Regions from separate parts of the Streptomyces pallidus (ex Mingjun et al. 2026) genome, predicted to be linked through region 1. Evidence: riboswitches for the same ligand, from Rfam matches in the RefSeq annotation. Region 1 holds a riboswitch; each other region holds the start of a gene.

Region 1 (5,362 bases):
GAACGTCCCTGCTGGCCGAGGCACTGGCCCGGGCCGCTCCCGGCCGGACCGTGCACACCGGCGCGCTGACCGGATCCGACCGGGTCGTACGGGGCCAGGAGCGCGCCCGGCTGCGTGCCACCGGCGCCATCGGCGTCGACATGGAATCGGCGGCCACCCTGTGGACCGCCGCCCGCGCCCCCGCGCCCGGTGAGCACCGCCCGGTTGCCGCCGTCCGGGTGGTCGTGGACGCCCCGGAGCACGAGCTCGTCCGCATCGGGACGGTCCGCGGTGGAATATCGGCCTTCCGTGTACTGCGTGCCGTACTGCCCGCGTTCTACGACTGGCACCGTTCTTTGCCGCTCCCCAGGAGGTGAGTCAGATGGCCATGCCGCTGCGACAGTCCATCAGGGTCGGGACCTACCTACTCGAACAGAAGCTCCGCAAGCGCGAGAAGTTCCCCCTGATCGTCGAGCTGGAACCGCTCTACGCCTGCAACCTCGCCTGCGAGGGCTGTGGGAAGATCCAGCACCCCGCCGGGGTGCTCAAGCAGCGCATGCCGGTGGCCCAGGCGGTCGGCGCCGTCCTGGAGTCCGGTGCCCCCATGGTGTCCATCGCGGGCGGCGAGCCCCTGATGCACCCGCAGATCGACGAGATCGTCCGCCAGCTGGTGGCGAGGCGGAAGTACGTGTTCCTGTGCACCAACGCCCTGCTGCTGCGCAAGAAGATCGGGAATTTCACCCCCTCGCCCTATTTCGCCTTCGCCGTCCACATCGACGGACTGCGTGAACGCCACGACGAATCGGTGGCCAAGGAAGGCGTGTTCGACGAGGCGGTCGCCGCCATCAAGGAGGCGAAGGAGCGCGGATTCCGCGTGACCACGAACTCCACCTTCTTCAACACCGACACCCCGCAGACCGTCATCGAGGTCCTCAACTACCTCAATGACGACCTCAAGGTCGACGAAATGATGATCTCGCCCGCCTACGCCTACGAAAAGGCACCCGACCAGGAGCACTTCCTCGGCGTCGAACAGACCCGGGAACTCTTCCGGAAGGCCTTCGCGGGCGGCAACCGGCGCCGCTGGCGGCTCAACCACTCCCCGCTGTTCCTGGACTTCCTGGAAGGAAAGGCCGACTTCCCCTGCACCGCCTGGGCCATTCCGAACTACTCCCTCTTCGGCTGGCAGCGCCCCTGCTACCTGATGAGCGACGGGTACGTGCCGACGTACCGCGAACTCATCGAGGAGACCGACTGGAGCAAGTACGGCCGCGGCAAGGACCCGCGCTGCGCGAACTGCATGGCGCACTGCGGCTACGAGCCCACCGCCGTCCTCGCCACCATGGGCTCCCTCAAGGAGTCCCTGCGCGCGGCCAGGGACACCATCGGCGGCAACCGGGGCGGATCGGCATGAACCCGGCGCCGGGGGGTTTCGACCTCAAGGCCCTGCTGGCCGAACGCGGCGCAGAGCGGTACGAGCTGCACGCCCGGCACCTGAACCCGCAGCTGCCGCGCATGCTGCACACGATCGGCTTCGACAAGGTCTACGAGCGGGCCGAGGGCGCCCACTTCTGGGACGCCGAGGGCAACGACTACCTGGACATGCTGTCCGGGTTCGGGGTGATGGGCCTGGGCCGGCACCACCCGGTCGTCCGCCGCGCCCTGCACGACGTGCTCGACGCGCAGCTCGCCGACCTCACCCGCTTCGACTGCCAGCCGCTGCCCGGGCTGCTGGCCGAGAAGCTGCTGGCGTACAGCCCGCACCTGGACCGGGTGTTCTTCGGCAACAGCGGCACCGAGGCCGTGGAGACCGCCCTGAAGTTCGCCCGGTACGCCACCGGCCGGACCAGGGTCCTCTACTGCGACCACGCCTTCCACGGGCTGACCACCGGCTCGCTGTCGGTGAACGGCGAGGCGGGCTTCCGGGACGGCTTCGCGCCCCTGCTGCCCGACACCCGGATCGCGCTCGGCGACCTGGCCGCCCTGGAGCGGGAGCTGAAGCGCGGCGACGTCGCCGCCTTCGTCGTCGAACCGATCCAGGGCAAGGGCGTGCACGCCGCCCCGCCCGGCTTCCTGCCCGCCGCACAGGAGCTGCTGCGCCGGCACAAGGCGCTGCTGATCGCCGACGAGGTGCAGACCGGCCTCGGACGGACCGGTGACTTCTACGCGTACCAGCACGAGCCGGGCGTGGAGCCGGACCTGGTGTGCGTGGCCAAGGCACTGTCGGGCGGCTACGTACCGGTCGGCGCCACCCTGGGCCGCGACTGGATCTTCAAGAAGGTCTACTCCTCCATGGACCGGGTGCTGGTGCACTCCGCCAGCTTCGGGTCCAACGCGCAGGCGATGGCGGCCGGGCTGGCAGTGCTCTCCGTCATGGAGGACGAGTCGGTCGTCGCGAACGCCCGCGCCATGGGGGACCTGCTGCGCGGGCGCCTAGCGGCGCTCGTGGACGCGTACGAGCTGCTGTACGAGGTCCGGGGCCGCGGCCTGATGATCGGCATCGAGTTCGGCCGGCCGGCCTCGCTGCGGCTGCGCAGCCGATGGACCATGCTCCAGGCGGCCCGCAAGGGGCTGTTCGCGCAGATGGTGGTGGTGCCGCTGCTCCAGCGGCACCGGATCCTGACGCAGGTGTCCGGGGACCACCTGGAGGTCATCAAGCTGATTCCGCCGCTGGTCGTGGACGAGGCGGACGTCGACCGGTTCGTCGCCGCCTTCCGCGCGGTCATGGACGAGGCGCACGCCGGCGGCGGGCTCCTGTGGGACTTCGGGCGGACCCTGGTCAAGCAGGCCGTCGCGGGCGGCTGACGTCCCCCTGCCGCCGGCCCGTCCCCGCCGGCCGGCAGCCCCGCCGGCGGTCGGGTGCAGCCGCTAGTCGAGCAGCCGCTCGCGGAGCCGACCGAGGGTCCCGGAGGTCAGTCCGAGGCCCTCGGCCAGGTAGCGGTCGACGCCGCCCCAGTGCGTGTCGATGGTGTCGAAGGCCGCGGTCAGGTACGCGGCGCGGGCGTCGAAGAGCGGGGCGAGCAGCTCCGTCACCTCGGGGGAGCGCGGCCGGGGCGCGTCGCCGCCGCGGCGGAGCCGGTAGCGGCGGTGCGGGGCGTTCGACTCCAGGTAGTCCGCGAGGATCGCCTCGCGCTCCACGCCCAGCGCGAGCAGGGTGACGGCGATCGACAGGCCGGCCCGGTCCTTGCCGGCGGCGCAGTGCATGAGCGCCGGGAGGCTGTCCTCGGCGAGGGCGTGCAGGACCCGGCCGTGCTCGGCGGTGCGGTCCACGACCATCGAGCGGTACGAGTCCACCATCCGGGCGAAGGCCTTTCCGTCGCCGAGGATCCCGCGGAGCTGCCCCAGGTCCCCGTCGCGGACCATGGTCCAGAATTCCTTGCCGGCGGCCGGATCGGACATCGGGATGTTGACGTTGCGCACCCCGGGGAGCTCGACGTCGGGACCCTCAAGGGCCTGGTCGGCCGTGTTCCGGAAGTCGAAGACGGTGTGCAGTCCGAGCGATGCGAGGAATTCTGCATCGGTTTCAGTGGCATGTGCCAGATGTCCGCTTCGGAAGAGTCGTCCCGTCTTGACCCTTCGCCCGTCCGCGGTCGGCAGCCCGCCCACATCGCGGAAGTTGCGCACACCGGACAGTTCGGGCTCGGGGAGCGGGGTGCTCGGCGGGGAGGGTGGTATCTGCTGGGTCAAGGGAAATCCTCCACATCGTCATCGAGTGTCCGAATTGCTCTGCTTGGGGCCAACTTGCCGGCGCCGGGGGAGGGATCGGGTGCAGCCCCGTGAGCCAGATCATACGGTGACGGTGCGTGCCTGATCGTCAAAAGCGAATGGCCCGGCCGGAGCGGTTGTTGGCGGTCGTGAATGGACGCAGGGTGACCGGAAATCCACCGAAGTCCCGTCCCTGTGAATGCGTCAGGAAATTCGCGGCTTGTTCCGTGCGGTCCCGCTCGATTACCTTCGCGATCGATCCGGATGGACCGCCCAATCCTGCCGCCGTCCGGAATAAGAACTCGACCGAACTCGCGCGGCAGGAGCGGGGGAACCAGGTAGGCCGCCGCGCCGGAGTTCTGCTCCGGGGCGGCTAGGGGTGAAGCCGTACGTCATCCGTTCACTTCCCGTGCACGGTTGCGTTGCACGTCCACGGACGGCCGGACATCTCCAATCCGAACCCGACAGCTCACCTCGCAGGCGCCGGAGAGGAATTCGCCATGCCGGCAAAGGGTAAGCACCGCCGACCGAAGTCCCGTGCCAGAGCCCGTGGTCTCGTCGCCGCCGTCGCGGGGACCGGCGGAGCCGCTCTGGCCCTGCCGCTGATCGGCGCCGGCGGCGCCCACGCCGCCGCCCCCGCCCCGGCGGCGGCGACCACCGCGCTCCCGGCGGCGGCCCCGCAGGCCGACGCCGCCGTCCCCGCCGTCCCCGCTTCCGCCTCTCCGGCCGTGTACACGGTCCGGACGGGCGACTGCCTCTCCGCCATCGCCGCCGACCACGACCTCCGGGGCGGCTGGCAGCGGCTCTACGCCGACAACCGCGAGGCCGTCGGCGGCGACCCCTCCCTGATCCACCCCGGCCTGCGACTGACCCTCGGCGCCCCCGGCGACCGGGCCCCCGTGCAGGCCCCGGCCGAGCGGCCCGCCCCCGCGCCGAAGCCGAAGAAGAAGGCCCCGGCCGCCGGTTCCCCGCTCGCCGCCGCCCCCGCGCCGGCCAGGAAGAGCGCGGCTGCCGCCGCGTCCACGGCGGGCGCGTCCACGGCGGGCGCCACCGCCGCCGCGGCCGCCTCCGGCGCGGTCACCGCGGCCGGCTTCACCGCACCCGTCTCCGGCGGCATCTCCACCCAGTACAGGACCGCCGGCGCCATGTGGTCCAGCGGCTACCACACCGGCGTCGACTTCATCGCGAGCTCCGGCACCACCGTCAAGGCGGTCGGCGCGGGCACCGTCGTCTCCGCCGGCTGGGCCGGCGCGTACGGCAACGAGGTCGTCATCCGGCACGCGGACGGCAGGTACTCCCAGTACGGCCACCTCTCGCAGCTCTCCGTCTCCGTCGGCCAGAGCGTGAGCGGCGGCCAGACCATCGGCCTCTCCGGCTCCACCGGCAACTCCACCGGCCCGCACCTGCACTTCGAGATCCGCACCGGTCCCTCGTACGGCTCGGACATCGACCCGATCGCCTACCTGCGCTCCAAGGGCGTGACCATCTGACGGCACGCGCCGCCGGAGGCGAAGGACACGCGTGAGGCCGGGACCCGAGGGGGTCCCGGCCTCACGCGCTGTTATTCCGCACCGACCGGGTGGTATAGATCACGGTCCGTCAACCCCTTCCTACGGTGGCGTAGGTCACGTCCCGCGGTGAAGGATATGGTCCCGTGGCAGCGACGACGATGACAGAG
Region 2 (5,362 bases), 3.2 Mb from region 1:
GGTCTTCCCCGGCGACCCGACCGCCAACCCGGTCACGCCCACCCCGACCGCGCCGGGCACCCCCGGCACCCCGGACGCCTCCGCGCCCGGTACGCCGGGGTCCCCGAACCCGGGCGGCTCCCCGGGCGGCAGCCCGGCCGATCCGGCGAACCCCTCCGCCCCGTCGGCGCCGGGCACGCCGGGCGCACCGGGCGCCTCGACCGACCCGGGAGCCGTCCCGAGCACCCTCGGCACCGGCAAGCACCGTGGTGCGGCGGCCGTCGAGGCCTCGCCGGCCTCGTACACGGTCAAGGAGGGTGACAGCCTGGCGACCATCGCGAACACCAAGGGCGTGAAGGGCGGCTGGGGGGCCCTGTACAAGGCCAACGAGCAGGTCATCGGTGGTGACGCCAACCTGATCAAGCCGGGGCAGAATCTGGATCTAAACGGGCAATAGGTGCAGTTGGGTCACCTGGAAAGCGTCGAATGTCCGGTTCGTTCAAATGAGACATGCATCTCTTCCGGTCAACTGGCGTGTCCCGCCTGAAGGCTTGGGCAAACCCCGCCCCCACCTGCGCAAACACCCCGAAAAGCAGCGCAAGTAGGGGCCTTCTCTCCCCGATGTTCCTCGTTGAACATCGGGGAGAGTCATGTCTACGGTCTGAACCGCTCGCCACCGCGGGCCCCTTCGACCGCATCGCCGAATCCTGCCGGCGGGCGGAGGGAACACACGTCGCGTCAAGCGCCGAAGGCAGGAGCGGGGGAACCAACGTAGGTGCCGGGAAGAGCCGTTGAAAGACGGCGCGAACCGGCTTGGGGTGAAGCAGCGCGTCACAGCGCGGCCGGGCACTCATCCGCCCGAACCCGACAGCTCACCTCGCAGGCGTCGGTGAGGAGAACTCCATGCTGCTTTCGGGCAAGGGCAAGCACCGTCGCGCCACCGCCATCGAGCGGACCACCCGCATCGTGACCCTCGCCGGTGTCGCCGGTGTCGCCGTCGCCGCGCCGCTCATGGCCGCGGGCACCGCCTCCGCCGCCACGTCCTCGGAGTGGGACCGCGTCGCGCAGTGCGAGTCCGGCGGCAACTGGTCCATCAACACCGGCAACGGCTACTACGGCGGCCTGCAGTTCTCGGCCTCCACCTGGGCCGGCTACGGCGGCAAGGCGTACGCCCCGCAGGCCAACCAGGCCTCCAAGGCGCAGCAGATAGCCATCGCGGAGAAGGTCCTCAAGGGCCAGGGCAAGGGCGCCTGGCCGGTCTGCGGCAAGGGCCTGTCCAACTCGGCCTACACCGGTGGCGGTTCGACCACCACCAACAGCACCACCACCAAGTCGACTCCGAAGACCGAGACGACCAAGAAGACCCAGCCGAAGAAGACCGAGACCAAGAAGGAGACCTCCCGCACCGAGGTCCCCACGACCCGGTCCGAGCGCTCCGAGGCCCCCGCCCCGAAGACCGGCAACGGCTCCTACGAGGTCAAGGCCGGCGACACCCTCGGCACCATCGCCGAGGCCCACAACGTCAAGGGCGGCTGGGAGAAGCTCTTCGAGCTCAACAAGGACATCGTCTCCGACGCCGACCTGATCTTCCCGGGCCAGAAGCTGAAGCTCGGCTGAACATCCCGCGAAGCCCCGCGTGCGTGACCCGCGCGGACTTCCGCGGACGGTCACCGCACGTGTGAAGCACACCGCCCGGCGCGTATCCCCCCACGCGCCGGGCGGTGGTGCGTGCGCCCCCGACAGCGGTCGGAGGCAGCCCGAATGAGGGTCCGTATGTCCCGGAAGCGGGGTATTCGGGCCCTTTTTCGTCCCAGGGTCCGGGCGGTCGGCCAGCCGACCGCCCGGAGCCGGTTAGGCTCTAGGCGGCAAGGCCGGCCACGGCCTGACCCGCCACCGCACACCCAGCGTCACATCCCAGAAGGAGATGCTCGTGCCGTCCATCGACGTCGTCGTAGCCCGGGAAATCCTGGACTCCCGAGGCAACCCCACGGTCGAGGTCGAGGTGGGCCTCGACGACGGCAGCACCGGCCGTGCTGCCGTTCCGTCCGGCGCCTCCACCGGTGCCTTCGAGGCCATTGAGCTCCGCGACGGCGACCCGAACCGCTACATGGGCAAGGGCGTGGAGAAGGCCGTCCTCGCGGTCATCGAGCAGATCGGCCCGGAGCTCGTCGGCTACGACGCCACCGAGCAGCGCCTGATCGACCAGGCCATGTTCGACCTGGACGCCACCGACAACAAGGGCTCGCTCGGCGCCAACGCCATCCTGGGCGTCTCCCTCGCCGTCGCGCACGCCGCGTCCGAGGCCTCCGACCTCCCGCTCTTCCGCTACCTCGGCGGCCCGAACGCGCACCTGCTGCCCGTTCCGATGATGAACATCCTGAACGGCGGCTCGCACGCCGACTCCAACGTGGACATCCAGGAGTTCATGATCGCGCCGATCGGCGCCGAGTCCTTCTCCGAGGCCCTGCGCTGGGGCGCCGAGGTCTACCACACCCTCAAGAAGGTCCTGCACACCAAGGGCCTGTCCACCGGCCTGGGCGACGAGGGCGGCTTCGCCCCGAACCTGGAGTCCAACCGCGCCGCGCTCGACCTCATCGTCGAGGCCATCAAGCAGGCCGGCTACACCCCGGGCAAGGACATCGCGCTCGCGCTCGACGTCGCCGCGTCCGAGTTCTACAAGGACGGCAAGTACGAGTTCGAGGGCCAGTCCCGCTCGGCCGCCGAGATGACCGAGTACTACGCGGAGCTCGTCGAGGCGTACCCGCTGGTCTCCATCGAGGACCCGCTGTTCGAGGACGACTGGGCCGGCTGGAAGACCATCACCGACAAGCTGGGCTCCAAGGTCCAGATCGTCGGCGACGACCTCTTCGTCACCAACCCCGAGCGTCTGGCCCGCGGCATCGAGGAGGGCTCCGCGAACGCCCTGCTCGTCAAGGTGAACCAGATCGGTTCGCTGACCGAGACCCTCGACGCCGTCGAGATGGCCCAGCGCAACGGCTTCAAGTGCATGATGTCGCACCGCTCCGGCGAGACCGAGGACGTCACCATCGCCGACCTCGCCGTCGCCGTGAACTGCGGTCAGATCAAGACCGGCGCCCCGGCCCGCTCGGACCGCGTCGCCAAGTACAACCAGCTGCTGCGCATCGAGGAGATCCTCGACGACGCCGCGGTGTACGCCGGCCGCAGCGCGTTCCCCCGCTTCAAGGGCTGACGGCCCCGAGAGCTTCGAGGGCCGACGGCCCTGAGCCTCCGTACGTCCCCGCACTCGGTCCCGTACCGTGTGCGGGGACGTAGTGCGTAGTGCGTAGGAGTACGAGGGCGCGCGTCGGCGCGCGGACACCAGGGGAGGCGGACCAATGGCCGGGAACCGGGATCGGTTCTCCACCTTCTCCACCGCGACCAGGCTCAAGCAGCTCGGCGAGCGGACCGCGGCCCACGTCTACCGCTCGCAGAGCCGCCGCCAGGTCCGCCGCAGCCGACTGACCGGGCGGGCGGCCCTGCTCGCGCTGGTCCTCTGTACGCTGGTCGTCGCCCTGGCGTACCCGATGCGCCAGTACGTCTCCCAGCGCTCGGAGATCGCCGAGCAGCAGCGGGCGGCCGCGGCGGCCGGCAAACGCCTCGAACGACTGCGCGACGAGAAGGCCCGCTGGCAGGACGACGCGTACGCGGAGCAGCAGGCCCGCAAACACCTGCACTTCGTGCGCCCGGGCGAGATCAGCTACATCATGAACGACCCCGGGGCCGAGGTGGCCGAGCAGCGGCGCACCGGACAGGCCGGGGCCGACCGCCCCTGGTACTCGAACGTCTGGGACGGCGTCGACAAGGCCGACCGCCCCGGCGACTGACGCACCGCCGACCGGCAGCAGCACCAGAGCACCACCCCACCCGAACGACGAGAACGAAAAGACTTCCTCCAGGCATGCAGACGCCCCCGCCCCAGACCGACCGGACCGAGCCGACCGACGCGGACATCGAGGCGTTCGAGCAGCAGCTCGGACGCCCGCCGCGCGGGCTGCGGGCCATCGCCCACCGCTGCCCCTGCGGCCAGCCCGACGTGGTGGAGACCGCGCCCCGACTGCCCGACGGGACGCCCTTCCCCACGCTGTACTACCTCACCTGCCCGCGCGCGGCCTCCGCGATCGGCACGCTGGAGGCCAACGGCGTGATGAAGGAGATGCAGGCCCGCCTCGCGGAGGACCCCGAACTCGCCGCCGCCTACCGGGCCGCGCACGAGGACTACATCCAGCGCCGCGACGCCATCGAGGTGCTCCAGGGCTTTCCCAGCGCCGGCGGCATGCCGGACCGGGTGAAGTGCCTGCACGTGCTCGTCGGTCACTCGCTGGCCGCCGGCCCCGGCGTCAACCCGTTCGGCGACGAGGCCCTCGCCATGCTGCCGGAGTGGTGGGCGAAGGGCCCCTGCGTCACCCCGTGCGGCGGCGGTGGCGCGGCCGCGGAGCAGAAGGAGCCGGAGGCGTGACCCGGGTCGCCGCCATCGACTGCGGTACGAACTCCATCCGCCTGCTGGTGGCGGACTGCGACCCGGCCACCGGCGAGCTGGTGGAGCTGGACCGTCGGATGACGATCGTCCGGCTCGGCCAGGGCGTCGACAGGACCGGCCGGCTGGCCCCGGAAGCCCTGGAGCGCACCTTCGCGGCCTGCCGCGAGTACGCCCAGGTGATCAAGGAGCTCGGGGCCGAGCGGCTGCGCTTCGTGGCGACCTCGGCCTCCCGCGACGCCGAGAACCGCGAGGACTTCGTCCGCGGGGTCGTGGAGATCCTGGGCGTCGAGCCCGAGGTGATCTCCGGTGACGAGGAGGCGGAGTTCTCCTTCGTCGGCGCCACCAAGGAGCTGGCGGGCACGGACCACATGGACAAGCCGTTCCTGGTCGTGGACATCGGCGGCGGCTCGACCGAGTTCGTCGTCGGCGAGGAGCACGTCCGGGCGGCCCGCTCCGTCGACGTGGGCTGCGTACGGATGACCGAGCGCCACCTGGTCGTCGACGGCGAGGTCACCGACCCGCCGACCGCGCAGCAGATCGCCGCCGTACGGGCCGACATCGAGGCGGCCCTGGACCTGGCCGAGCAGACGGTCCCGCTGCGCGAGGCCCGCACCCTGGTCGGCCTGGCGGGCTCGGTGACCACGGTCGCCGGGATCGCCCTCGGCCTGCCGGAGTACATCTCCTCGGAGATCCACCACGCCCGCGTCCCGTACGCCACCGTCCGGGAGATCACCGAGCGGATGCTGACCACCACCCACGCCGAGCGGGCCGCCATCCCGGTCCTGCACCCGGGCCGGGTCGACGTGATCGGCGCCGGCGCCCTGGTCCTCCTGGCGATCATGGAACGCATCGGAGCCGAGGAGGTCGTCGTCTCGGAACACGACA
Region 3 (5,362 bases), 710 kb from region 1:
GGTCTAGACAACAGTGAGAACCTGAAGGGCATCACCATGGCAGAGCGCCGCGTCAACGTCGGCTGGGCCGAGGGCCTGCACGCCCGTCCCGCCTCGATCTTCGTCCGCGCCACGACCGCTTCCGGCGTCCCGGTGACCATCGCGAAGGCCGACGGGAACCCCGTCAACGCCGCCTCCATGCTGGCGGTGCTCGGCCTGGGCGCCCAGGGCGGCGAGGAGATCGTCCTGGCCTCCGACGCCGAGGGCGCCGAGGTGGCCCTGGACCGCCTGGCGAAGCTGGTCGCGGAGGGACTGGAGGAGCTCCCCGAGACCGTCTGACCCCTTCGGGTTCACACCGCACGGACGGTGGAGCCGCGGCGTCCGGAGAATTCCGGGACCGCGGCTTCTCTGTTTTCCACTCCCCTGCCCGGGCCATACGAATTCCGGAGCACCCGGAATTCGTATGGCCGGGGCGGAGAAATACGGGGGCCTGCGGGAAAAGCCGCGGACGCGGCATCCCCCTATTCATACGCCGCTCCTGTTAAAGCGAACCACTCGCCGTGTTTACGGCAGGTTGCGAAGTCCTCACCCGCAGCCGGTAGGCCCCGCTCGTCCGCTCGGCGTGGAGCGCCGTCAGCGCCTTCGCGCGTTCGGCGTCCCCGCGCGCCACCGCGTCCACGATCGCGCCGTGCTCCGCCCAGCACTCCACCGGCCGGGCCGGCGCCTGCACGACGTACATCCAGGCGACCTTGTGCCGCATCTGGGCCAGCAGCGCGATCAGCCCGGGGCTGGCGGAGGCCTGCGCCAGCGTCTCGTGAAACCAGCTCCCCAGCGCCCGCAGGTCCTCGCCCCGGCCCTGCCTGGCCCGCTCCTGACCCAGTCTGACCAGCCCCCGCAGCACCTTGAGGTGACCCTCGGTGCGCCGGCGGGCGGCCCGCGAGGCCGCCAGCGGCTCCAGCAGCATCCGCAGCTCCAGCAGGTCGGCCGCCTCCTGCTCGGTGGGCTCGGCGACACAGGCGCCCGCGTGCCGACGGGTGGTCACGAAGCCCTCGGACTCCAGGGTCCGCAGCGCCTCGCGGACCGGGACGCGCGAGACGCCGTAGCGGCGGGCCAGCACCTCCTCGGTCAGCCTGCCGCCCGGTTCGAACGCTCCGGAGACGATGTCGTCGCGGATTGCAGTGCATACCGCGTGCGCGGGAATACGCAAGGCCGGACCTCCGCTTTTCCGATTGCCGGCGAGAAATGCCGTGACCGTACTGGGATCGTACGGTGACTCTATGACAACCAGTGAAATTTTCCGAGCGCGGCCGGAAAGCACGGGTATTTACGGCCACGCGCCGCGCCACCGTGACGACCGCCGATCGCGACGCCGAAGGCCCCGGCTCGGTGAGCCGGGGCCTTCGGGCGGAGCGTGGGCGCGGACGCGTGTCGGCGCGCCTTGGTCAGAGGTCGACGCCGTGCGAGCGGAGGTACGCGACCGGGTCGATGTCCGAGCCGTACGAGGCGCCGGTGCGGGCCTCGAAGTGCAGGTGCGGGCCGCTGGAGTTGCCGGTGGAGCCCGACAGGCCGATCTGCTGGCCCGGGGTGACCTGCTGGCCGACGGAGACGTTCAGCGAGGACATGTGGCCGTACTGCGTGTAGGTGCCGTCGTTGTGCTTGATGACGACGTTGTTGCCGTAGGCACCGCCCCAGCCGGCCTCGACCACGGTGCCGGCGCCCACCGCGTGCACCGAGGTGCCGGACGCGGCGTGGAAGTCGATGCCGGTGTGGCTGCCGGAGGACCACATGCCGCCGCCCGCGCGGTACTGGGTGGAGACGTAGGAGTCGTCGAGCGGGGAGACGAAGGTGTTGAGGCGCTTGCGCTCCTCCTCGCGGGCGGCGCGCTCCGCGGCCTCGCGCTCGGCCTGCGCCTTCTCCTCGGCCTTCTGCTTGGCCTCGGCGGCCCGGGCCTTCGCGTCGGCCTCGGCCTTCTCCTTGGCGGCGGCGGCCTCGGCGGCGGCCTGCTGGGCCTCGGCCTGGGCCTCGACGTCGCCCGCGACGTCCGCGGCGGTGACGACCGCGTTCAGCCCGGTGTCCTCGCCGGAGAAGGCGGTGTTGTCCGAGGCGGCGAACGCCGGGCCCGCGAGGGTGCCCACGACACCGGTGGTCGCGAGAGCGGCCACACCGGCGTAACCGGCGGTCTTGCGGCTCAGACGGCTGGAACCACGGTGCTTACCGGAGGCGCGGCTGCCAAAGGCCATGGAGAGGCTGATCCTTTCCTTCCTTCTCGCCTACCGGGTTAGCTGACGGGTTCGGAGCAGGAAGGTCTCCTACGGGCCCCTCTGGCGAGGCGGCCCGATTCACCCCAGGGACGTGTGGGTCCCCGGCTCCCCAGGCTCGCGCCTGACGGGGACTCGGCGATCGCTGCCCGGTGCCGCGGGTGCGGCTCGTACATCTGACGGACAGCACGGCCGACGCTAGGCGGATCACCAGTCAATCACCAAATGGTCACGGCCTTTTGTTGCGCACGCCACACCGCATAAGCCAACCTCCGGGCCAAACAGACATAAGGGGCTCCGGCGGACAAGCCGCCGAAGCCCCTTCATTCGCCCGCCGTCGTACGCCGACGGGCTGGGAACGGACGTCAGTTGGTGACGACCGTGACCTCGCCGATCCCGAGCGCCCGCACCGGGGCCTCGATCTGCGCCGCGTCGCCCACCAGCACCGTGACCAGACGGTCGACAGGGAAGGCCTTCACGACCGCCGTGGTCGCCTCGACCGTCCCGGTCGCGGCCAGCTGCGCGTACAGCCGGGCCTGGTAGTCGTCGGGGAGCTCCTGCTCCACCTGGTCCGCCAGCGTCCCGGAGACGGCCGCGGCCGTCTCGAACTTCAGCGGGGCCACGCCCACCAGGTTCTGCACGGCGACGTCCCGTTCGGCGTCGGTCAGGCCGCCCTCGGCGAGGGTGCGCAGCACCTTCCACAGGTCGTCCAGGGCCGGGCCGGTGTTGGGGGTGTCCACCGAGCCGCTGATGGCGAGCATCGACGCACCCCGGCCGTCGGCCGTGGAGCGCAGCACCTGGCCGAAGGCGCGCACGCCGTAGGTGTAGCCCTTCTCCTCGCGCAGCACCTTGTCCAGGCGCGAGGTGAGGGTGCCGCCCAGGCAGTACGTTCCGAGCACCTGGGCCGCCCAGACGGTGTCGTGCCGGTCCGGCCCGATCCGGCCGATGAGCAGCTGCGTCTGGACCGCTCCGGGCCGGTCGACGATGACCACGCGGCCGGTGTCGTCGGCGGTCACCGCCGGCACCTCCACGGGCCGGCCCGCGGTGCCCGTCCAGGCGCCCAGGGTGTCCGCCAGCACGGCGTCCAGGTCGATGCCGGTCAGGTCGCCGACGACCACCGCGGTGGCGGTGGCGGGGCGCACGTGGGCCTCGTAGAAGGCGCGCACGGCCGCGGAGTCGATCCGGGCCACCGTCTCCTCGGTGCCCTGGCGCGGGCGGGACATCCGCAGGTCGGCCGGGAAGAGCTGGCGGTACAGCTCCTTGGCGGCGCGGCGCTGCGGGTTGGCCAGCTCGTGCGGGATCTCGTCGAGGCGGTTGCGCACCAGGCGGTCGATCTCGCTGTCGGAGAAGGCGGGCGCCCGCAGGGCCTCCGCGAGCAGGCCCATGGCCTTCGCCAGCCGGGAGGCGGGCACCTCCAGCGACACGCGCACGCCCGGGTGGTCGGCGTGCGCGTCGAGGGTGGCGCCGCAGCGCTCCAGTTCGGCGGCGAACTCCTCGGCGGTGTGCTTGTCCGTGCCCTCCGACAGGGCGCGGGCCATGATCGTCGCCACGCCGTCCAGGCCCTGCGGCTCGGCGTCCAGCGGGGCGGCGAGGTTCACCTCGACGGCCACCACCTGCTGGCCCGGCCGGTGGCAGCGCAGCACGGTCAGGCCGTTGGGCAGGGCGCCGCGCTCGGGGGCCGGGAAGGCCCACGGCCGGGGCTGCCCGGCCTGGGGGCGCGGGTGGAAGGTCATCGTGACGGCTGCGGTGTCGCTCACTGCTCCGCCCCCTCGTTCTCGTTCTCGGTCGCGTCGGAGTCGTCGGCGCCGTCACCGGCGTCGGTCGCGAGCGGCTCGTACACCAGCACCGCGCGGTTGTCGGGGCGCAGCCGGGCCGCGGCCACGGCCTGCACCTCCTCGGCGGTGACGTCCAGCAGTCGCTGGACGGCGGTCAGCGCCAGCTGCGGGTCGCCGAACAGCACCGCGAAGCGGCACAGTTCGTCGGCGCGGCCGGCCACCGTGCCGAGCCGGTCCAGCCATTCGCGCTCCAGCTGCGCCTGCGCGCGCTCCATCTCCTCGGCGGTCGGGCCCTCGGCGGCGAACCGCGCGAGCTCCTCGTCCACGGCCGCCTCGATGGAGGGCACCTCGACCCCGCTGGAGGTCTTCACGTCCAGCCAGCCCAGCGAGGGCGCGCCGGCCAGCCGGAGCATGCCGAAGCCGGCCGCCACGGCCGTCTGGTCGCGGCGTACCAGGCGGTTGTGCAGGCGGGAGGACTCTCCGCCGCCCAGGACGGTCAGGGCCACGTCCGCGGCGTCGCACTCGCGCGTGCCGTCGTGGGGGAGCCGGTAGGCCGCCATCAGCGCGCGGGCGGGGACGTCCTCGACGATCTCCTCGCGCTGCTCGGCGCCCATGATGTCCGGCAGCGTGCCGTCGCGCGGCGGCAGCTTGCCGTCGTGGGAGGGGATGGTGCCGAAGTACTTCTCGATCCAGGCCAGCGTCTCGACCGGATCGATGTCGCCGACCACCGACAGCACCGCGTTGTTCGGCGCGTAGTAGGTGCGGAAGAACGCGCGCGCGTCCTCCAGCGAGGCCGCGTCCAGGTCGGCCATCGAGCCGATCGGGGTGTGGTGGTACGGGTGGGGCTCGGGGTAGGCGAGCGCGGTCAGCCGCTCGAACGCCGTGCCGTAGGGGACGTTGTCGTAGCGCTGGCGGCGCTCGTTCTTGACGACGTCCCGCTGGTTCTCCATGGACTCGTCGTCCAGGGCGGCCAGCAGCGAGCCCATCCGGTCGGCCTCGAGCCAGAGCGCGAGCTCCAGCTGGTGGGCCGGCATGGTCTCGAAGTAGTTGGTGCGCTCGAAGCTGGTCGTGCCGTTCAGGGACCCGCCCGCACCCTGGACCATCTCGAAGTGGCCGTTGCCGGGTACGCTCGCGGAGCCCTGGAACATCAGGTGCTCGAAGAGGTGAGCCAGACCGGTGCGTCCCTTGACTTCGTGGCGCGAGCCGACGTCGTACCAGAGGCAGACCGCGGCGACCGGGGTCAGGTGATCCTCGGACAGCACCACGCGCAGGCCGTTGGCCAGCCGGTGTTCCGTCGCTGTCAGGCCGCCGGAGCCGGCCTGGGCTGTGGCCGTGTGACCCATGGGCATG

Evidence for each region. A riboswitch is a leader RNA that binds a small molecule or an ion and turns the genes downstream of it on or off. The one in region 1 is predicted to bind cyclic di-AMP.
Region 2: another riboswitch for cyclic di-AMP. It lies ahead of ACSHWO_RS20565 (transglycosylase family protein); the one in region 1 lies ahead of ACSHWO_RS06330 (M23 family metallopeptidase).
Region 3: another riboswitch for cyclic di-AMP. It lies ahead of ACSHWO_RS09285 (M23 family metallopeptidase); the one in region 1 lies ahead of ACSHWO_RS06330 (M23 family metallopeptidase).

Annotation. Positions count from the first base shown of each region.
Region 1 covers NZ_CP196181.1:1,473,744-1,479,105, reverse strand. The annotation lists gene ACSHWO_RS06350 (5'-methylthioadenosine/S-adenosylhomocysteine nucleosidase family protein) at 1-356, shown strand, start outside; gene hpnH (adenosyl-hopene transferase HpnH) at 362-1,393, shown strand; gene ACSHWO_RS06340 (aspartate aminotransferase family protein) at 1,390-2,784, shown strand; gene ACSHWO_RS06335 (tyrosine-protein phosphatase) at 2,848-3,666, opposite strand; cyclic di-AMP (ydaO/yuaA leader) riboswitch at 3,978-4,182, shown strand; gene ACSHWO_RS06330 (M23 family metallopeptidase) at 4,185-5,174, shown strand; gene ACSHWO_RS06325 (SGNH/GDSL hydrolase family protein) at 5,354-5,362, shown strand, end outside.
Region 2 covers NZ_CP196181.1:4,650,935-4,656,296, forward strand. The annotation lists gene ACSHWO_RS20560 (transglycosylase family protein) at 1-436, shown strand, start outside; cyclic di-AMP (ydaO/yuaA leader) riboswitch at 713-880, shown strand; gene ACSHWO_RS20565 (transglycosylase family protein) at 883-1,596, shown strand; gene eno (phosphopyruvate hydratase) at 1,904-3,190, shown strand; gene ACSHWO_RS20575 (FtsB family cell division protein) at 3,336-3,824, shown strand; gene ACSHWO_RS20580 (DUF501 domain-containing protein) at 3,899-4,456, shown strand; gene ACSHWO_RS20585 (Ppx/GppA phosphatase family protein) at 4,453-5,362, shown strand, end outside.
Region 3 covers NZ_CP196181.1:2,181,044-2,186,405, forward strand. The annotation lists gene ACSHWO_RS09275 (HPr family phosphocarrier protein) at 37-318, shown strand; gene ACSHWO_RS09280 (GntR family transcriptional regulator) at 521-1,186, opposite strand; gene ACSHWO_RS09285 (M23 family metallopeptidase) at 1,422-2,219, opposite strand; cyclic di-AMP (ydaO/yuaA leader) riboswitch at 2,233-2,388, opposite strand; gene ACSHWO_RS09290 (M16 family metallopeptidase) at 2,603-3,970, opposite strand; gene ACSHWO_RS09295 (M16 family metallopeptidase) at 3,991-5,355, opposite strand.